DNA from 3 places in the Bradyrhizobium sp. HKCCYLRH2060 genome. Region 3 is predicted to be linked to each of the others. Evidence: predicted binding sites of a transcription regulator. Region 3 holds the regulator's gene; each other region holds the start of a gene.
What was found. The regulator PhoB, encoded in region 3, activates phosphate uptake and scavenging genes when phosphate is short. The targets are predictions, from matches to a motif close to TGTCATNNANCTGTCAT.
Positions count from the first base shown of each region.

Region 1: ACQR10_RS29580 (Orn/Lys/Arg decarboxylase N-terminal domain-containing protein) is a predicted target of PhoB. The motif match lies at 4,035-4,051, and genes of this name have one in related genera.
Region 2: ACQR10_RS07200 (DUF47 domain-containing protein) is a predicted target of PhoB. The motif match lies at 4,535-4,551, and genes of this name have one in related genera.

Region 1 covers NZ_JBNPUK010000021.1:54,420-61,351, reverse strand. Annotated here, with positions in the region: gene ACQR10_RS29595 (hydroxyacid dehydrogenase) at 1-397, shown strand, start outside; gene ACQR10_RS29590 (hypothetical protein) at 829-1,041, shown strand; gene ACQR10_RS29585 (GNAT family N-acetyltransferase) at 1,050-1,622, opposite strand; gene ACQR10_RS29580 (Orn/Lys/Arg decarboxylase N-terminal domain-containing protein) at 1,631-3,988, opposite strand; gene cobT (nicotinate-nucleotide--dimethylbenzimidazole phosphoribosyltransferase) at 4,133-5,188, shown strand; gene ACQR10_RS29570 (histidine phosphatase family protein) at 5,188-5,781, shown strand; gene cobS (adenosylcobinamide-GDP ribazoletransferase) at 5,778-6,497, shown strand; gene cobD (threonine-phosphate decarboxylase CobD) at 6,494-6,932, opposite strand, start outside.
Region 2 covers NZ_JBNPUK010000002.1:722,604-729,535, forward strand. Annotated here, with positions in the region: gene ACQR10_RS07180 (S1C family serine protease) at 1-503, shown strand, start outside; gene ACQR10_RS07185 (response regulator transcription factor) at 500-907, shown strand; gene ACQR10_RS07190 (peptide chain release factor 3) at 1,067-2,686, opposite strand; gene ACQR10_RS07195 (anion permease) at 2,827-3,834, opposite strand; gene ACQR10_RS07200 (DUF47 domain-containing protein) at 3,849-4,493, opposite strand; gene ACQR10_RS07205 (branched-chain amino acid ABC transporter permease) at 4,636-5,604, opposite strand; gene ACQR10_RS07210 (branched-chain amino acid ABC transporter permease) at 5,606-6,469, opposite strand; gene ACQR10_RS07215 (ABC transporter substrate-binding protein) at 6,547-6,932, opposite strand, start outside.
Region 3 covers NZ_JBNPUK010000012.1:58,155-65,086, reverse strand. Annotated here, with positions in the region: gene ACQR10_RS22590 (trypsin-like serine protease) at 168-1,484, opposite strand; gene phoB (phosphate regulon transcriptional regulator PhoB) at 1,632-2,339, opposite strand; gene phoU (phosphate signaling complex protein PhoU) at 2,356-3,072, opposite strand; gene pstB (phosphate ABC transporter ATP-binding protein PstB) at 3,103-3,927, opposite strand; gene pstA (phosphate ABC transporter permease PstA) at 3,924-4,805, opposite strand; gene pstC (phosphate ABC transporter permease subunit PstC) at 4,809-5,807, opposite strand; gene pstS (phosphate ABC transporter substrate-binding protein PstS) at 5,905-6,915, opposite strand.

The DNA of each region.
Region 1 (6,932 bases), on a different contig from region 3:
CCCGCTGACGAGAGACAGCCGCGGCATGATCGGCGCCCGGGAGTTTGCGCTGATGCAGCCGCATGCCTATTTCGTCACCACCGCCCGCGGCTTCATCCACGATGAGGAGGCGCTGTTCGCTGCTCTGAGCGAAAAGCGCATCGCCGGCGCTGGGCTCGACGTCTGGGCCAAGGAGCCGCCGCCGCCGGATCATCCGCTGCTCCAATTCGACAACGTGCTGGCGAGCCCGCACACCGCCGGCGTGACGCGGGAGGCGCGGCAGAACATGGGCCGGATCGCGGCCGAGCAACTGCTCGCCGCGCTCGACGGCGGCCGGCCGCCGCGCCTGATCAATCCCGAGGCCTGGCCGCGCTACAGCGCCCGTTTCCGCGAGGCGTTCGGATTGGCGCCGGGCTAGCCGGGAGAGGGGGAGTTGCGGGGAGAAGATTTCATGCGTCGCAAGCCGCGGGGTGGTAATGAATCTTCTCTCCCGGGCGGCTGCGGCGACGTGGACATTGCTATTTTCCGCGCCGTCTCGACAGCCCGGCGGCGGCTGATCATTTTTCCAGAGGCGCCATGAGCTTAGGCCATTTTTTTCGCTCGGCGCGGAAGGGAAACTGGTCCGATGCGCCGGCTGAACGCCATCCTGAAGTCGACCCACGGCCGCGTCCGTCGCGCCGTCTCGCAGTTCGTCGCGATTGCCGCCGCAAGCCTGCCTTCGGTCGGAGCCTGAGCGCCGGTTCCACGAGCTGCGTCAAATATTTGCGGCGGCCGCTTGATATCGGTCAACAGCGGATGGAGAAGCGCGCTAACATCTCCTCGATCACTGCGTGAGAGGCAGGAGGTTGCATGTCGCGCTACGTCATCCATTTCCTGAAGGACGTGCTGGGCGAGAATGGCCGCCAGTGCGAGATTTGCCAGAGCACGCTGGAGGTTGAGGCCGACAGCGAAGGCGAAGCCGCAGAAATCGCAAAGTCCAGGTTCTGCGAACAGCAGGAGCTGCGCGACTGGTCGCTGCACGCCGACCGCATCGAGGTGAAGGCGGCCGACTTTCCCTCCTGAGCTGCGGCTCAGCGGCTCAGCCCAGCCGGTGCATCGCGGGCCCCGGGGCCGAGCGAGCGCTGCACCATCACGGTGTCGCACCAGCGGCCGTAGCGGTAGGCGACGCCCGGCAGCAGCCCCACTCTGGCGAATCCGAAGCGTTCGTGAATGCCGAGCGAGGCGACGTTGTCGGCGTCGATATAGCCGATCATCTGCCGATATCCCGCCGCGGCGGACGCATCGATCAGCGCCTGCATCAGCAGCCGGCCGACACCACGGCCGAGATGCTCATGGTGGACATAGATCGAATGCTTGACCGCGAACCGATAGGCCGGCCGCTTCCTGAACAGGACGACATAGGCATAGCCCACGACCTCGCCGCGGAATGTCGCAACCAGATGCGGCAGGCGATGATTGCGCAGATTCTTGCGCCGCTGCTTGAGATCGTCCGGCTCCGGCGCGCCGGAACCGGGGGCGCTGTCCTCGACCCCGCGGCGGACATGCCGCCGGTAGATCGAGAGCATGGCCTCGACGTCCTCGTCGCGTGACGGCCTGACGAGGACCGGCGGCTCGGTCTCGCCAGCCGTGATCGTGCTGTCCATGGTTCGAATTACTCTGCGCAGACATAGGTATGGAGCCGGATCCGGCCGGACTCGTCGAGCTCCTTGTACAGCCCCTGGATCTCGACGTCGAAGCCGGGATAGGCGTTGAACGCCCGCTCGAACATCTTGAGGTAATCGATCATCGGCTGGGCGCGCGCGGAGAGCCGCTCGCCCGGAACGATGGTGGCGATGCCCGGCGGATAGACCACGAACGGCGTCGTCGCAACGCGCCCGGCGATCTGGTCGATCGGCAGGTAATCGACCTCGTTGCGCATCAGTGCACGCGCTGCCTCGCGCGGCGACATCGCGATCTCCGGCAAATGCTGCGGCTGGAACTGCTTTGCCTGCAGCGCGCTCACCTCGGCCTCGCGATAGAACCGATGCATCTCGCCGCAGAGGTCGCGCAGCCGCAGCTTGCCGTAGCGCGCAAAGCGCTTCCGGGTGAACTCCGGAATGGCGTCCTCCAGCAGCACGTTGTCATCGTGGAGCCGCTTGAAGGCAACCAGGCCGCTGATCAGGGTTCCGGCCTTGCTGGCCTCGACACCCGGCGTCAGCAGGAACAGCAGCGAGTTGAGGTCGTTCTTCTCCGCCACGATGCGGTTCTCGCGCAGATATTGGGCGACGATCGGCGCCGGGATGCCGTGGTCGGCATAGCCGCCGGTGGCGCGATCAAAGCCTGGGGTCAGCAGGGTCAGCTTGTTCGGATCGGTCATGGTGAAGCCGGCGGCGAGATCCGGAAAGCCGTGCCATGCGGCCCCGGGCGCGAGCTGCCAGAGGGACGCGTCGGTCGCGAGCTGGTCGGTCGAGATCGCCTCCCAGGCCACATCGTGGCTGGCTCCGGGATTGGCCGCATCGGGAATCGAGACGCGATCCGGCACGAACGGCTCGAAGAACCAGCGCCGTGCCGGATCCTTCTCCTTCTCCTCGAATTCCCTGCGCATCGCCCGGATCTTCTTGCGCAATTCGATGCCGAGCCGGATCGTGTCGTCCCACAGCACCTCGCCGGAGCGGCCCTTCATCATCTGCGCGCCGACGTCCAGCGAGGCGAACAGCGGGTAGAACGGCGATGTCGAGGCGTGCTGCATGAAGCTCTCGTTGAAGCGCCGATGCTCGATCCGCCGCCGCTGCCCCTTGATGTGGCGGTCCTTGACGTGGATCTGCGAGGCCTGGGAGAAGCTCGCGAGCTGCTTGTGGGTCGATTGCGTGGCGATGATGCCTGGTGCGTCGGGTCCGAGATCGCCGAGGCCCATGGCGAAGCGGCCGGCATAGAGCGGGTGGAACTTCATGAACCCCGCCCAGGCCTCGTCGAACATGATGTAGTCGCAGAGGTGGCCGATCCGCTTCAGGATCATCTCGGCGCTGTGGATCGTGCCGTCATAGGTGCACTGCTCGACCACCGCGACGCGGAACGGCCGCTCCTTGCGCCAGGCGTCGGGGTCCTTCACCAGCGGGTTGTCGCGGATTTGTTGCCGCAGGTGCTGCTCGTCGAGCAGGTCCCAGCGCATCGGGCCGATCAGGCCCCAGGGGTTGCGAACTGTCGGGACGTAGATCGGGACGCCGCCCGAGATGAGCAGCGCACCATGATGGGCCGCCTTGTGGTTGTTGCGGTCGAACAGCACGAGGTCACCATCGGTGACCAGCGCGCCCAACACGACCTTGTTGGAGGTCGAGGTGCCGTTGAGGACGAAATAGGTCTTCTCGGCGCCAAAGATTTGCGCCGCTTCCTTCTGCGCGCGCAGCGCCGGTCCCTCATGGGTCAGGAGATCACCGAGATCGAGCACGGAATTGTCAAGGTCGTCGCGGAATACGGCTTCGCCGAGATGCTCGACGAAGATCCGGCCGATCGGGCTGCGGCTGTAGAACACGCCGCCATTGTGTCCGGGACAGGTCCAGAGCTGGTTGCCTTCCTCGGCATAGTCGACCAGTGTGCCGAAGAACGGCGTCTTCAGCGTCTCCGCGTATTGCTTCAGCCGGCTGATCAGGTTCTTGGCGATGAAGGCGGGCGTCTCCTCCGACAGGAAGACATAGCCGTCGATGAAGTCGAGCACCTCGACCGGCAGATCCTCGAACCGCTTGCGGCGGATCAGGAGGATGATCGGGAAGTCCAGTCCGCGCCGGCGCATCAGATTGATCAGCGACGCCGTCTTGCCCTCCAGTCCCTTCTTGCCCCAGTCGACGACCATGCAGCCGATCGCGGCATCCGTCTGCACCGCGATCTCGGCGTCCTCCAGCTTGCGGGCGCGCACCACCTCGAAGCCCGAGCGCTGGATCTCCTCAATGATCTGGTTGAAGCGGACGCCGGCGAGATCGTCGGTCTCGAACACGGGCGCGGCGAACAGGAAGGTGAAGCGGCGGAAGTAATCCATGAGCGTCTTTCGGGCTGGGTGGGGCAGCCACCTGTCGTCACGTTCGATGACGGTTCGATGACAATTGGGCGCCTCACGGAGCTTGTCTCGGCCGTCTCGCGGTGGCAATCGTCCCGAACCCGAGTGACGCTGAAAGGATCCGCGGTGCTTCCTGAATGGATCAGCCTTGATTGTGCGGCCCCGTCCGAACTCCACCGGCAGGCGGCGCTGGAACGCCAGGCGCAGTTGACCAAGCCGTTTGGCGCCCTTGGGCGATTGGAGCAGGTGGCGGTCGAACTGGCGGCGCTGCAGGCCCTGGAACGGCCGGGGGCCGACAGGGTCCCGGTGGTGCTGTTCGCAGGGGATCACGGCATCGCGGCGCAGGGCGTGTCGGCCTATCCGCCGGAAGTGACGGTGCAGATGCTGCACAACTTCGCGGCCGGTGGTGCGGCGATCTCGGTGCTGGCGCGCAGTCTGGGCTGCCCGCTTGAGGTGGTCGACGTCGGGACGCTGGCGCATGAGCCGGTGCCCGGCGTCGTCGTCGACAAGCCGCGGCGCGGCACCCGCGATTTCAGCACCGAGGCGGCGCTGACGCCGGAGGAGGTTGCGTTCGCGGCCGAAGCCGGACGGCGGGCGGTGGTGCGGCAGGCCGATCACGCGCCGCAACTCGTGATCTTCGGCGAGATGGGGATCGGTAATACAACGTCGGCGGCGGCGATCGCCGCCGCGCTGCTATCCTGCGCGTCCGCCGATATCGTCGGCAGCGGCACCGGGCTCGATGCCGACGGGCGGGCCAGGAAGGCGGCGGTGATCGACGATGCGCTGCGGCGACACGGGCTCACGGCTGGGACGGCGGTCGCGGACGTCCTGGCCGCGGTCGGCGGCTTCGAGATCATCGCGATGGCCGGGGCGATCGTCGCCGCCGCGCAGCGGCGCTGGCCGGTGCTGGTCGACGGCTTCATCGTCTCGGTCGCGGCGCTGGTTGCCGTCCGCCTCAATCCGTCCTGCCGTGCGTGGCTGCTGTTCTCGCATCGCTCGGCCGAACGCGGCCACGCCATTGTGCTCGACGCGCTCGGCGCGCGTCCTCTGATCGACCTCGATCTGCGGCTCGGCGAGGCCTCGGGCGCCGCCACTGCGCTGCCGATCATCAGGCTGGCCTGCGCGCTCCACGGGGGCATGGCGACCTTCGCGGAGGCCGCCGTCTCGGGAGCCAAGCCCTGATGCGGATCGATCTGCTGCGGCACGGGACGACGGGGCGGGACGGCCATCTCGACGGCCGTACCGACCCGCCGCTCAGCGACCTCGGCTGGGATCAATTCCGGCGGCAGACGCAGAGCCGGATCTGGCGCAGCGTTGTCAGCTCGCCGTTGGCGCGCGCACGTGCGGCGGCGGAGGACTATGCGCGACAGGCCGGCTGCGCGCTGGACATCGATGCGGACTGGAGCGAGCTCGATTTCGGGCACTGGGACGGGCGAAGCCGCCGTGACCTCGCCGCCGAGCCCGGGGGGAAAGGTTTGCTCGACGCCTTTCATGCTGATCCCACAGTCCGGGCACCGGGCGGTGAGAGCTGGGTCGATCTGCGAGCGCGTGTCACGCGCGCGACTGATCGCATTCTGGCAAAGTCCGGGCCTGCGCCGGTTCTGGTGGTGACGCATGGCGGCGCCGTGCGTGCCGCGCTGTCGCATCTGCTCGGCTGGCCGCTGCGCCAGCTATGGAGCCTGCGTATCTGTCCCGGCACGCGGATCACACTCGAAGCCGGGCAGGGCGATGATGGTGTAGCTTGGGGCGAAATCGTCGAGATCATTCAGCCATGACGCTTCGTGAATTCTGGATTGCATTGCAGTTCCTGACGCGGCTGCCGACCCCACGCGTCGCGGAGTCGCGACCGGACGATCTTGCGCGGGCGTCGGTCTGGTTTCCGGCCGCGGGACTGGTGATTGGCGCCTGTCTGGCGCTGATCGCCCGCCTTTTTCATGAGGCCGATCCGTGGATCGTCGCGCTGGCCGTGCTGGTCGCCTGGATCTGGATCACCGGCGCGCTGCATCTCGATGGGCTCGGCGACGTCGCTGATGCGTTCGGCGCCGCGCATGGCAAGCCTGAACGCTTCATCGCCGTGCTCGGCGATCCCCATGCCGGCAGCTTCGCCGTCGTCGCGATATCGCTTCAGATCGCCGCCAAGCTGGTGCTGATCGCCGAGCTGGCCACGGGCCCGACGGCCTGGGTGCTGCTGCTGATCCCGGCTTGGGCACGGCTGGGAACGCTGGTCTGCACCAAGACGCTGCTGTCGCTGAAGCCGGGGCTCGGCGCGAGCGTCGCGAACAGCGTCGGTTGGAATGTCATTATCGCGTGGGGCGGCGTGCTCGTGATCGCCGCGCTGGCCGGCGCGGTCCCGACGCTGCTCGCCATCGTGCTCCTGCCGGCGGTCGCATTCTATTGGCAATGGCGGCTCGGCGGCATCACTGGTGATTGCCATGGCGCCAGCATCGAGGTCACGGAAACGCTGCTGCTTGCCGCCTGCGTGCTCGGCTAGAAGGCGCCGCCGAGCGCCTGCGCCAGCCGCTGCCACTCGGACTCATCGCCCGGCAGGCCGAAGCGCAGCCAGTTCGGCTGAGCCGGAAAACGCCGGACGTGGATGCCGTGCCGGGCGAGCCGCTCGGCCAATGCGGCAGCATTCGCGTTCTCGACCAGCCTGAACAGGGGTGTTCCGCCAAGAGCCCTGGAACCGAGGCTGTGAATTTGGCAGCCGGACGCGGTCAGCATCGTATCGAGCCGTTGTCCGTCGGACACCAGCCTCACGCGTGCGTCCCGCAGCCATTGGTCGTCAGCCAGAGCAATCGAACCTATCGCAAGCGCAGGTCCAGACACGGCCCATGGACCCAGCGCACGGCGCAATTGATCGGCCAGGTCCTGGGAAGTTATGGCAAAGCCGAGCCTCAATCCTGCCAGGCCGTAAGCCTTTCCGAAC
Region 2 (6,932 bases), on a different contig from region 3:
CCATGGTCTCGAAATCCGCCGGCCCGTGGCGCAGCCTGCGCGGCGGCGACATCGATGCGCGGATCGAGCTCGACACCCGGCTGCGCCACAGCTCCGAAGGCGGCCTCGTGCTCGACGCTGCAGGCCACGCGATCGGAATGGCCGTGCGGGGCCCGCGCCGCACGCTCGTCATTCCCGCGACCACGATCGAACGGGTCGCGGGCAAGCTCGAGACGCATGGTCGCATCGCGCGCGGCTATCTCGGCGCCGGCCTGCAGCCGGTCCGGCTCGACGACGGGCTCGGTGCGATGATCATGAGCCTCGACAAGAGCGGCCCGGCCGCTGCCGCCGGCCTGCGCCAGGGTGACGTCATCACCGCTCTCAACAAGGAGCCGTTCAGGGGCATGCGTGCGATGATGCGCGAACTCGGTCCGGACAGCGTCGGCGCCGTCGTCGAGGTCGCAGCGCTGCGTGCGGGCGAGCCGGTGCAGTTCGCCCTGACCATCGGCGAGAGGCCGGCGTGAGCGAGGAGGCGCGCGGGCCGATCAGGATCGCAATCGCGGTCGACGATGCCGAGCTCGCCGACCGGCTGGCGGCGCTGCTCGGCGATGTCACGGGCCTGACGCTGGTCGCCCCCGGCGAGAGCGCCGACGTCGCGATCGCGCCATTGCATGGCAGTGATGAGACGCGCAGCGGCGACGACAGGATCGACGGCCTGGCGATCGATGATTTTCAGCTCACCGCGCGCGAGCGCGACGTGCTGGCGCTGATGGCCGAGGGCCGCTCCAACAAGGAGATCGCCCGCAGCCTCGGCATCTCCGTGCATACCGCGAAATTCCACGTCGGCTCGCTGCTCGACAAGCTCGACGCCACCGGGCGAACGGATGCGGTGGCGCACGCGGCAAGGCGCGGCATCATCGAGCTGTGAGCAGCCCCGAGTTTTGGAGGGAACTCTCTCCCCACGTCATTCCGGGGTGCCCGCAGGGCGAGCCCGGAATCCATCGGGCGACAGAACCAGAGGCAAGATGGATTCCGGGTTCATCGCTGCGCGATGCCCCGGAATGACGGCTGACAACGGAGCCAGCCCTCACGCCTTCTTCTTCACGTCCTTGACGTTGGAGAACACGATGCCCTCCGCGCGCTCCTTGGTGTAGCCGAGATAGAACTCGTTCTTGGCCAGGAACACGGGGTCGCCATCGACGTCGTCGGCGACGCCGGAATTGTTGGCGGCGATGAACGCCTCGAGCTTCTTCTTGTCGTCGCAGGAGATCCAGCGCGCCAGCGAGAACTCGGAGATCTCGAACTCGACCGGCAGTGAATATTCCGCATCGAGCCGCGCCTTGAGCACGTCGAGCTGCAGCGGTCCGACCACGCCGACCAGCGCCGGCGCGCCATCGCGCGGACGGAACACCTGCACGACGCCCTCCTCCGACATCTGCTGCAAGGCTTCCTTGAGCTTCTTGGCCTTCATCGCATCGGTGAGGCGGACGCGGCGGACGATTTCCGGGGCGAAGCTCGGCACGCCGACGAAGGTCAGGTCTTCGCCCTCGGTCAGCGTGTCGCCGATGCGCAAGCTACCGTGGTTGGGAATGCCGACGACGTCGCCGGCGAAGGCCTCGTCCGCGACCGAGCGGTCCTGCGCGAAAAAGAATTGCGGGCTCGACAGCGGCATGGTCTTGCCGGTGCGCACCAGCTTGGCCTTCATGCCGCGGTTGAGCTTGCCCGAGCACAGCCGCGCGAACGCAATGCGGTCGCGATGGTTCGGGTCCATGTTCGCCTGGATCTTGAAGACGAAGGCGCTCATGCGCGGCTCGGCGGCGTCGACCTTGCGCAGGTTGGACTCCTGCGCGCGCGGCGACGGCGCGTAGCGGCCGAGACCTTCCAGGAGATCGCCGACGCCGAAATTGCGCAGCGCGCTGCCGAAATAGACCGGCGTCAGATGGCCCTCGCGGAACGCCTCCAGGTCGAACGGCTTGCAGGCTTCCTTGACCAGCTCAAGCTCGTCGGTGATCTGGCCCATGTCGAGATTGGCGTTGAGCTTGCCGAGCTCGGAGATCGCGATCTGCTGCGCCGCGCCGGTCTTGGCGCCACCGCCTTCGAGCAGGCGCACGCCGCCGTCTCTGACGTCATAGGTGCCGATGAAGTCGCGGCCGCGGCCCACGGGCCAGGTCATCGGCGTAGTGTCGAGCGCCAGCGTCTTCTCGATCTCGTCCAGGAGATCGAACGTGTCGCGGCTCTCGCGGTCCATCTTGTTGATGAAGGTGATGATCGGGATGTCGCGGAGACGGCAGACCTCGAACAGCTTGCGCGTGCGCGCCTCGATGCCCTTGGCGGCGTCGATGACCATCACGGCGGAGTCGACCGCGGTCAGCGTGCGGTAGGTGTCCTCCGAAAAGTCCTCGTGGCCCGGCGTGTCCAGCAGGTTGAAGACGAGGCCTTCGAACTCGAAGGTCATCACCGAGGTGACCACCGAGATGCCGCGCTCGCGCTCGATCTTCATCCAGTCCGAGCGGGTGTTGCGGCGCTCGCCCTTGGCCTTGACCTGGCCGGCGAGATTGATGGCGCCGCCGAACAGCAGCAGCTTCTCGGTCAGCGTGGTCTTGCCGGCGTCCGGATGCGAGATGATGGCGAAGGTGCGCCGGCGCGCGACCTCGTCGGACAGAGGCGAGCGGGACGGCTGGTCGGTCGTGACGACAGTATCGGACATGAGGCGGCGGACGTCGTTTTGAGGCCGGAGAGCGGCGATGTACGGGAAAGGCGCGGGCTCACGGCCGCCGCGCGCCCTCCATATAGGCGTTTTGCACCGCAACTCCAACCGGGGAGTTAACTCTCCTGTCCCTTGTCCGATCAGTGCCGGAGCACCGATACCAGCCAGAACGTCAACGCCGCGACGATGGCCGAGGCCGGGATCGTGAAGATCCAGGCGTAGACGATCGATCCGGCCACGTTCCAGCGCACCGCCGAGGCGCGGCGGGCCGCGCCGACGCCGACGATGGCACCGGTGATGGTGTGGGTGGTCGAGACGGGCACGCCGAGGAACGTCGCCAGGAACAGCGTGATGGCGCCGCCGGTCTCGGCGCAGAAGCCCTGCATCGGATTCAGCTTGGTGATGCGCAGGCCCATGGTCCGGACGATGCGCCAGCCGCCCATCAGGGTACCCAGCGCCATCGCGGCCTGGCACGACAGCACCACCCAGAACGGCACCGTGAACTGCTCGCCGAGATGGCCCTGCGAGTACAACAGCACCGCGATGATGCCCATCGTCTTCTGCGCGTCGTTGCCGCCGTGGCCGAGCGAATACAGCGAGGCCGAAGCGAATTGCAGGATGCGGAAGGCCCGGTCCACGGCAAACGGCGTCGAGCGCACCGAGGCCCAGGACACGATCGCAACCAGGATCATCGCCAGCACCAGCCCGACCAGCGGCGACAGCACGATCGCGAGCACGGTCTTGGACAGGCCGCTCCACACGGTGGCCGAGATGCCGGCCTTGGCGACCCCTGCCCCGACCAGGCCGCCGATCAGCGCGTGCGAGCTCGACGACGGAATGCCGGCCGCCCAGGTGACCAGGTTCCAGACGATCGCGCCGACCAGAGCCGCGAAGATCACGTGGGCGTCGACGATCGCGGGATCGATGATCCCGGTGCCGATGGTCTGCGCGACATGCAGTCCGAACACGCTGAACGCCACGAAATTGAAGAACGCGGCCCAGAACACCGCATATTGCGGCCGGAGCACGCGGGTCGAGACGATGGTCGCGATCGAGTTGGCGGCGTCGTGCAGGCCGTTCAGGAAATCGAAGGCGAGTGCGACGGCGATGAGGCCAACCAGAATCGGAAGGCCGAGTTGAGCGTCCACGGCGCGGCCCTACCCTAGACCTGTTCGATCATGATCGAATTGATCTCGTTGGCGACGTCGTCGAAGCGGTCGGCGACCTTCTCCAGATGGTCGTAGATCTCGGCGCCGACGATGAAGTCCATCGTGTTGGCGTTGCGGTGCTTGAGGAATAGCTCCTTCAGCCCGATGTCGTGGAGGTCGTCGACCCGGCCCTCGAGCTTGGTCATCTCCTCGGTGATCGCGGTGATCATCGGCACGTTCTGGCCGATCGCCTGCAGCAGCGGCAGCGCCTTCCCGATCAGATTGGCGCAATCGACCAGCAAGGTGCCCATCTCGCGCATGGTCGGCTCGAACTCCTTGACCTCGAACAGCACCACGGCCTTGGCGGTCTGCTGCATCTGGTCGATGGCGTCGTCCATCGAGGTGATCAGGTTCTTGATGTCGCCGCGGTCGAACGGGGTGATGAAGGTGCGGCGGACCGCGGTCAGCACCTCCCGCGTGATGTTGTCGGCCTCGTTCTCGAGCTGGCTGACGCGCTGGCAGTGCCTGAGGATGTCGTCGCCGCCCTTAAGCATGTCCTGCAGCGCATGCGCGCCTTGGATCACCACCTTGTTGTGGCGGGCGAACAAATCGAAAAACCGCTCCTCCCGCGGGAGAACGGCGCGAAACCAGTGCAGCATGGGACGAGATCCATCCATTCCGAAACGGGCCAGGGCCGGCCCGTCACAGAACTGTCATACTCCGGATCGCGCACCAGCAGAAGCGGTGGCCGGTTCATCCACCGCTTTCTGCCCTTCGACGATCTCTTTACAGATCAATAGCTTAGAGGGATCGCTTGAACAGATGGGCGATTTCTCCGACCACGCCGCGGCGGAAGGTGAGCACGCAGGCGACGAAGATGCCGCCCTGGATCACCGTCACCCACTGGCCGAAGCCGGACAGATATTGCTGCATGCCGACGATCACGAAGGCGCCGACGACGGGGCCGAACACGGTGCCGAGCCCGCCGACCAGGGTCATGAGCACGATCTGGCCGGACATCCCGACCTCGACGTCGGTCAGCGAGGCATTCTGGGCGACGAATACCTTCAGCGCACCGGCGAGGCCAGCCAGCGTCCCCGACAGGATGAAGGCGAGCAGCTTGTACTGGTCGGTCTTATAGCCCAGCGAGATCGCCCGCTGCTCGTTCTCGCGGATCGACTTCAGCACCTCGCCGAACGGCGAGTTGATGGTGCGGAAGATCAGCAGGAAGCCGGCGAGGAAGCCGGCCAGCACGACGTAATACAGCACCGTCGGCTTGGACAGGTCGAGGATGCCGAACATCCGCCCCTGCGGAATGCCCTGGATACCGTCCTCGCCATGGGTGAACGGCGCCTGCAGATAGATGAAGTACAAGAGCTGCGACAGCGCCAGGGTGATCATCGCGAAATAGATGCCCTGCCGGCGGATCGAGATGTAGCCGGTGATCACCGACAGGACGAACGATCCGGCAACGCCCGTGAGGATGCCGAGCTCGGGCGGCAGCCCCCACACTTTCAACGCGTGGGCGCTGCAATAGCCGGCCGTTCCCAGGAACATCGCATGGCCGAACGACAACAGGCCGCCATAGCCGATCAGGAGGTTGAAGGCGCAGGCGAGCAGCGCGAAGCACAGCGCCTGCATGACGAAGAACGGGTACAGCCCGGTCCACGGCACGATCGCCAGCAGCGCTGCCATGATGACGAACACGATCATCTCGTCGCGCATCGCGCGCGGGGTGATCGGCAGGGTCGCGTCGGTGATGGATGTCATGTCAGGCCGCCCGTCCGGTCAGACCCGTCGGCTTCACCAGCAGCACCAGGACCATCAGAACGAAGACCACGGTGTTGGAAGCCTCGGGGTAGAAATACTTTGTCAGTCCCTCGATCACGCCGAGCAGGAAGCCGGTGATGATCGAGCCCATGATCGAACCCATGCCGCCGATCACAACCACCGCGAACACCACGATGATGATGTGCTCGCCCATCAGCGGCCGCACCTGGTTGATCGGCGCCGACAGCACGCCGGCCAGCGCCGCAAGCCCGACGCCGAGGCCGTAGGTCAGCGTGATCATGCGCGGGACGTTGATGCCGAAGGCCCGCACCAAGGTCGGGTTCTCGGTGGCTGCGCGCAGGTAGGCGCCGAGCCGGGTGCGCTCGATCAGGAACCAGGTCGCCAGGCAGACGACCAGGGAGAAGATGACGACCCAGCCGCGATAGACCGGCAGATACATGAAGCCGAGGTTCATGCCGCCACGGAGCTGATCCGGGATCGCGTAAGGCAGGCCGGACGAGCCGAAGAAGTTCTGGAACACGCCCTGGATGATCAGCGCCAGTCCGAACGTCAGCAGCAGTCCGTAGAGATGGTCGAGCCCGGCAATCCATTGCAGCATGGTGCGCTCGAGGATCATGCCGAAGGCGCCGACGATGATCGGCGCCAGCAGCAGCGCCCACCAATAATTGATGCCGCCGAGGTTGAGCAGAAAATAGGCGCAGAACGCGCCCATCATGTAGAGCGCGCCATGGGCGAAGTTGATGATGTTGAGCATGCCGAAGATGACGGCAAGCCCGAGACTGAGCAGCGCGTAGAACGAGCCGTTGATCAGTCCGACCAGGAGCTGTGCGTAGAGGGCCTGCATCGTCTTGTTTCTGTTTTCTCTCGGCGTTTCCTAAAGACAGCGGTTCCGGCGGGATCAGCCGCCGGGACGGCAGCGGTTCACTTCTTCAACAAGGCGCACGCGCTCTTGTCGAGCGGTGTGAAGGCCTGGTCGCCCGGTACCGAGCCGACCAGCTTGTAGAGATCCCACGGGCCCTTGGACTCCGAGGGCTTCTTGACCTCGAACAGATACGCAGTGTGGATGGTGCGGCCGTTCGGCTGGATCTCGCCCTTGCCGAACAGCGCATCGTCGGTCGGGATCGATTTCATCTTGTCGACGATCTTGACGCCGTCATGCGGGTTCTCGCCGAGCGCCTCCAACGCCTTGAAGTAATGCATCAAGCCGGCATAGACGCCCGCCTGCACCATGGTCGGCGGCGCGCCGTTCTTCATCCGTTTGGCAAAGCGGTCAGAGAACGCGCGGGTCTGGTCGTTCATGTCCCAGT
Region 3 (6,932 bases):
CTCGAACTATAGCAAGAGCCAGGCCAGTTCGGTAAAGCCCCGCTGCAGGCGAAAGCTACAGGAAAAAATCGGCTGCACTTGCCGGATCGCCCGCTCGCTTGGCAACCCGCTATCCAGTCGCGCACAGATCGTGACCAGCGGCGGGACCTCTCTCGTCCCCTCCCCCTTCACCGCGCCGAGGCACTCTGCGCCGCAATCTCGCGCCGCACGACCGCCTCGAACTGGCTTGAGGGCGCGGCGAACATCAGCCGGGTCTCCTCGTGGAACGCCGAGAAGATGCCGACCACGGCCGGCGTGCCGCCGACCTCGGCCAGGATCGGCGAGCCCGAATAGCCGAAATTGGCGAGGCAATGCACCGTCAGCAGACGGGCATCGCTGGTCATGCCGGCGCTGCAATTGCGCTGGCCGGTCGGCGAATAGCGCCGCTCCTGGCCGTAGCCGATCTCGGAAATGGCGCCAGCCTTGGTCGCAGCCTGCAGTTCCTCGCGCGTCAGCGCCTTGACCGCGACCGGCTTCGACGGCAGCGCATCCTTCAGCACGATCAGCGCCCAATCGGCGGGCGAGCGGTCGAGCGACCATCTGTCGTGCCGGGTCGGGACGAAGTCCGGCGCCACGATCAGCTTGTCGGCGACCGACGATGCCGCCGGCGTGCCCCTGTTCATGCCGGCCAGGAAGCGGACGTTGCCGGGGCTGACCTGCGCGACGCCGTTGAACACGCAATGCGCCGCGGTGAGCACGACGCGCGGCGCGACCAGCGTGCCGGTGCACCAGCCGCCGGTCGAGTATTGCGCGACGGTGACGACGCCGATCGACGACGCCGGCCACGAGGTGGGATCGACGACCTCGCCGATGTGGCGGTCGAGCCCGAGCAGTTGCTCCGGACGCGGAGTGGCGATGCCGGCCTCCGCCGATTCCGGCTTTGGCCGCCAGGCCGCAATGGCGCTCTGGGCCTGGACGCGCTGCGGCTCCGTCAGCTTGACCCTCTGCACGTCGCGGCCGGCCGATCGCACGCCGCTGCGACCCGCCATCACCAGCCAGGCGTAGCCCTGCACGACGTCCTGCTTCACGCCGCGACCGTCGAGCAGCATCAGGCCCAGCATGTATTGCGACTGGGCGAAGCCCTGCGCTGCCGCGCGGCTGAACCAGCGGCCGGCTTCGCCATAATTGCTCGCGACACCTTCGCCGTTGACATAGGCGATGCCGAGATAATGCTGGGCGACGGCGAGGCCCTGATCGGCGGCCTTGCGATACCACGCCAGCGCCTCGGCGGGGTTGCGCGGTTGGCCCCAGCCGAAGGCCTCCATGAAGCCGACGTCGAACTGCGCCCGCGCATCGCCCTTGGCGGCCAGCGGCAGCAGGCGGCGCATCGCCGCGGCGTGTTGTCCGTTTCCCGCCGCGGCGACCGCGTCTTCGAGCTCGGCGGCCGCGGCGCCCGCCGCGCTGCCGAGCAGGACGGCTAGAGATATGATGATGATCTTGATCAAGGGCGTCCGCTGGGACCGAAACATCGTCAGGGGCCGCCGAGCTGACATGATCAAGACGGCGGCGGCGTGGCGGAAAGCGGACCACGATCTCCTCAATCGGGCCCCCTCGCGCCTCACACCTGCTTCATCCTCACGCCCGATCGCCCCTTACACCTGCTCGCTCTTGGCGAAGCGATCATCGAGCGCATAGCCGGCGCCGCGCACGGTGCGGATCGGGTCCTGCTCGCGGCCCGGATTGAGCAGCTTGCGCAGGCGGCCGATATGGACGTCGACCGTGCGCTCGTCGATATAGATGTCGCGGCCCCAGACGCTGTCGAGCAGCTGCTCACGGCTGAACACGCGGCCGGGATGCTCCAGGAAAAACTCGAGCAGGCGGTATTCGGTCGGGCCGAGATCGATCGGCCGTCCCGAGCGCGCCACGCGGCGCTTCTCGCGGTCGAGCTCGATGTCGCCATAGGACAGCACGGTCGCCAGCCGCTCCGGGCTCGCCCGCCGCAGCAGGCCCTTCACGCGCGCCAGCAGCTCCGGCACCGAGAACGGCTTGACGATGTAGTCGTCGGCGCCGGTCGCGAGGCCGCGCACGCGCTCGCTCTCCTCGCCGCGCGCGGTGAGCATGATGATCGGCAATTGCCGGGTCTCGGACCGCGCCCGCAGGCGGCGGCACAGCTCGATGCCGGACAGGCCCGGCAGCATCCAGTCGAGCACGACGAGATCGGGAACGCGCTCCTTCAGCCGTGTGTCGGCCTCGTCTCCGCGCGCCACCGTCTCGACCTCGTAGCCTTCGGCCTCGAGGTTGTAGCGCAGGAGCGTCGTCAGCGCCTCCTCGTCCTCCACCACCAGAATTCGGGCGCCCATGTCAGAACCGTCTCTCTCAGTTGCCGGGGATCGTCGATGCGAAGCTCGTCATGTCGCCCTTCGGGCGCTTGTCCATGATCTGCTGGCCTTCGATCATATAGAAGACGGTCTCCGCGATGTTGGTCGCGTGATCGCCGATGCGCTCGATGTTCTTGGCGCAGAACATCAGATGGATGCAGAACGAGATGTTGCGCGGATCCTCCATCATGTAGGTCAGGAGTTCGCGGAACAGCGAGGTGCAGATGGCGTCGACCTCCTCGTCGCCCTTCCACACCGTCATCGCCGCCGGCAGGTCGTGCGCGGCATAGGCGTCCAGCACCGTCTTGACCTGCGACTGCACCAGGTCGGTCATGTGCTCGAGCCCGCGGATCAGCTTGAGCGGATGGAAGTCGCTCTCCAGCGCCGCGACGCGCTTGCCGATGTTCTTGGCGAGATCGCCGATGCGCTCCAGATCGGTGGCGACCCGCATCGCACCGACGATCTCGCGCAGGTCGACCGCCATCGGCTGTCGCCGGGCGATGGTAAGAACGGCGCGCTCCTCGATGATGCGCTGCAGCTTGTCGACCTCGGCGTCGGTGGCGACCACCTTCTGGCCGAGTGCGATGTCGCGCCGCACCAGCGCATCGACGGAATCGACGATCAGCCGCTCGGCGAGGCCGCCCATTTCCGACACCAGCCGGGTGAGATCCTGCAGATCGCTGTCGAACGCCTTGGCGGTATGTTCACTGGCCATGATGATCTCCTGAAGTCAATGTCGTCGGCGTCAGCCGAACCGGCCGGTGATGTAATCCTGGGTCCGCCGATCGCTCGGCGAGGTGAAGATCTTGCTGGTGTCGTCGAACTCGATCAGCTCGCCGAGATACATGAAGGCGGTCTTGTCGGAGACGCGCGCCGCCTGCTGCATGTTATGCGTCACGATGGCGATCGTATAGTTTTCGGCGAGCTCCTGGATCAGCTCCTCGACCTTGGCGGTCGAGATCGGATCGAGCGCCGAGCACGGCTCGTCGAACAGGATCACCTCCGGCCGGACCGCCACGGTGCGCGCGATGCACAGCCGCTGCTGCTGGCCGCCTGACAGCGACAGGCCCGAAGCGTTGAGCTTGTCCTTGACCTCGTTCCACAACGCGCCGCCGCGCAGTGCCTTCTCGACCCGGTCGTCCATCTCCGACTTGGAGATCTTCTCATACAGCCGGATGCCGAAGGCGATGTTCTCGTAGATCGTCATCGGGAACGGCGTCGGCTTCTGGAACACCATGCCGACCCGGGCCCGCAGCAGGTTGAGGTCGAGCTTGGGATCGAGGATGTTGGTGTTGTCCAGCATGAGCTGGCCCACGGCGCGCTGGCCCGGGTAGAGATCGTACATCCGGTTGAAGATGCGCAGCAGGGTCGACTTGCCGCAGCCGGACGGGCCGATGAACGCGGTGACGCGGTTGGTCCCCAGCGACAGGTTGATGTTCTTCAGCGCGTGGTGATCGCCGTAATAGAAGTTCAGGTTGCGCGCGGTCACCTTGGCTGGGGCTTCCGGCAAAACCTTGCCGTTCAGCGCGGCGGGATTGGGCTGGCTGACGGATACGGACAGGTCGGTCATTTTGCGTTCCTCTCGGCGCCGAGAATGCGTGCACTGACATTCAGGGCGAGCACGGCCAGAGTGATCAGAAGGGCTCCGCTCCAGGCCAGCTGCTTCCAATAGGCATAGGGGCTCTGGACGAAGTTGTTGATGGTGACGGGCAGGTTGGCCATCGTCTTGGAGAGGTTGAGGCTCCAGAACTGGTTCGACAGCGCAGTGAACAGCAAGGGCGCGGTCTCGCCGGCGACGCGGGCGGTGGCCAGCAGCACGCCGGTGATCAGGCCCGAGCGCGCCGCGCGATAGGCGATGCGCCGGATCACCAGCGATCGCGGCAGGCCGAGCGCCGAGGCCGCCTCGCGCAGCGGGTTGGGCACCAGCAGCAGCATGTCCTCGGTGGTGCGCAGCACCACGGGGATGACGATGACCGCCAGCGCCAGCGAGCCCGCAAGCGCCGAGAAGCCGCCCATCGGCACCACCACCGCGCCGTAGATGAACAGGCCGATGATGATCGAGGGCGCCGACAGCAGGATGTCGTTGATGAAGCGGATCACCGAGGTCAGGCGGTCGTTGCGGCCGTACTCGGCCAGATAGGTGCCGGCGAACAGGCCGAGCGGCGCGCCGATGCCGACGCCGATGACCGTCATGATCAGAGAGCCGACGATGGCATTGCGCAGTCCGCCTTCGCTCGAGCCCGGCGGCGGGGTGTCGGCGGAAAACACTTGCAGGCTGAGGCCGGCGAGGCCGTTATAGAACAGCGTGAACAGGATCAGCGCCAGCCAGGTGACGCCGAACAGCGCGGCGGCGACGCAGAGGCCGCGGATCACGATGTCCCTGCGGCGTCGGCGCGCATAGATCGGATTGACCGGCGTATCGGCGGTGAGCGAATCTGCGCTGGACATGGCTTATTTTCCCGCCTTTGCTTGGAGCCGCATGAGCATCAGGCGCGCGCTCGCCAGCACGAAGAAGGTGAGCACGAAGAGCAGCAGGCCGAGTAGGATCAGGCTCGACTGGTGCAGGCCGTCGCTCTCCTGGAACTCAGAGGCAATGGCGGCCGAGATCGTGGTGCCCGGCGCGAAGATCGACGATGAGATCCGGAACGAGTTGCCGATGATGAAGGTCACCGCCATCGTTTCGCCGAGCGCACGACCCAGCGCCAGCATGACGCCGCCGATGACGCCGACACGGGTGTAGGGAATGACGACGCTGCGCACGACCTCCCAGGTGGTGCAGCCGACCCCGTAGGCCGCTTCCTTCAGCACCGGCGGGACGGTCTTGAACACGTCGACCGAGATCGAGGTGATGAAGGGCAGCACCATGATCGCCAGGATCAGCGAGGCGTTGAACAGACTGAGATAGGACGGCGGACCGGCGAAGATGTCCTGCAGCACCGGGATGCCGGAGCAGAGATTGATCATGAACGGCTGGAACGTGTAGGCCAGGAACGGGCCCAGAACGAAGAAGCCCCACATGCCGTAGATGATCGAGGGAATGCCGGCGAGCAGCTCGATCGCAATGCCGATCGGACGGCGCAGCCATTGCGGGCACAGCTCGGTGAGGAAGATCGCAATGCCGAGACCCACCGGAATCGCGATCAGCATCGCGATGAAGGACGTGACCAGGGTGCCGTAGATCGGGCCGAGCGCCCCGAGCACCGGCGGATCGGCCGACGGCGCCCAGCGCCGCGTCCACAGGAATTCGAAGCCGTAGGCCTTCATCGCCGGCCAGGCGCCGATGATGAGAGAGATGATGATGCCGCCGAGGATCAACAGGACCGAGATCGCGGCGAGCCGGGTGATCCAGTAAAAGGTGACGTCGCCAAGCTTGAAGGCACTGAGCGCGCGCGCCCGGTCGTAGGGCCCGGCAGCAGCCGCGATGTCGCCGACTTCGGTCTGAACCGCCATCTCTGCCAATTCCGCCCCCTGTTCCTTGGACACGCCTCAACCCCGGTAGCACCCCTCCCCCGGCGGCCGGGAGAGGGGAATTTTCGATACGTCCAGCTCAGCTCTTGATGTCGGCAGACCAGGTCTTCTCGATCAGCTTCACGACGCTGTCGGGCATCGGGATGTAGTCGAGCTCCTCGGCCATCTTGCCACCCTTCTCGAACGACCACTTGAAGAACTTGATCGCCTCGGCGGACGCGGCCTTGTCGGTCGGCTCCTTGTGCATCAGGATGAAGGTCGCGGCCGTCATCGGCCAGGACTTGTCGCCGGGCTGGTTGGCGAGGATCACGTAGTAGCCGGGGGCCTTGGTCCAATCGGCATTCGCGGCGGCGGCCTGGAAGGCCTCGACGGTCGGCTGCACGGTCTTGCCGGCCTTGTTCACCATGGCCGTGTAGGTCAGCTTGTTCTGCTTGGCATAGGCGTACTCGACATAGCCGATCGAGTTCTTGGTCTGGCCGATGTTGCCGGACACGCCTTCGTTGCCCTTGGCGCCGACGCCGACCGGCCACTCGACCGCGGTGTTGAAGCCGATCTTGCTCTTCCAGTCGGCGCTCGCCTCGGAGAGATAATAGGTGAAGTTGAAGGTCGTGCCCGAACCGTCGGAGCGGCGGACGACAGCGATCGCGTCGGACGGCAGCTTGACGCTGGGGTTGAGCTTCTTGATCGCGGCGTCATCCCACTTGGTGATCTTGCCGAGATAGATGTTGGCGAGCGTCTCGCCGTCCAGCACCATCTCGCCCGGTTTCACGCCCTCGAGGTTGACGACCGGCACGATGCCGCCCATCACCATCGGCCACTGCACCAGGCCGTCCTTCTCGAGCTGCTCGGCCTTGAGCGGCGCGTCGGTGGCGCCAAAGGTCACGGTCTTGGCCTGGATCTGCTTGATGCCGCCGCCGGAGCCGATCGACTGGTAGTTCAGACCGTTGCCGGTCTCCTTCTTGTAGGCGTCGGCCCACTTGGAATAGATCGGGAACGGGAACGTCGCGCCCGCACCGGTGATGTCGGCGGCGAACGCCGACGTCGATGCGGCGACCAAGCCGGCAGCGACGATAGCTTTGACGAAATTCATAGCTGGTCTCCATGCTC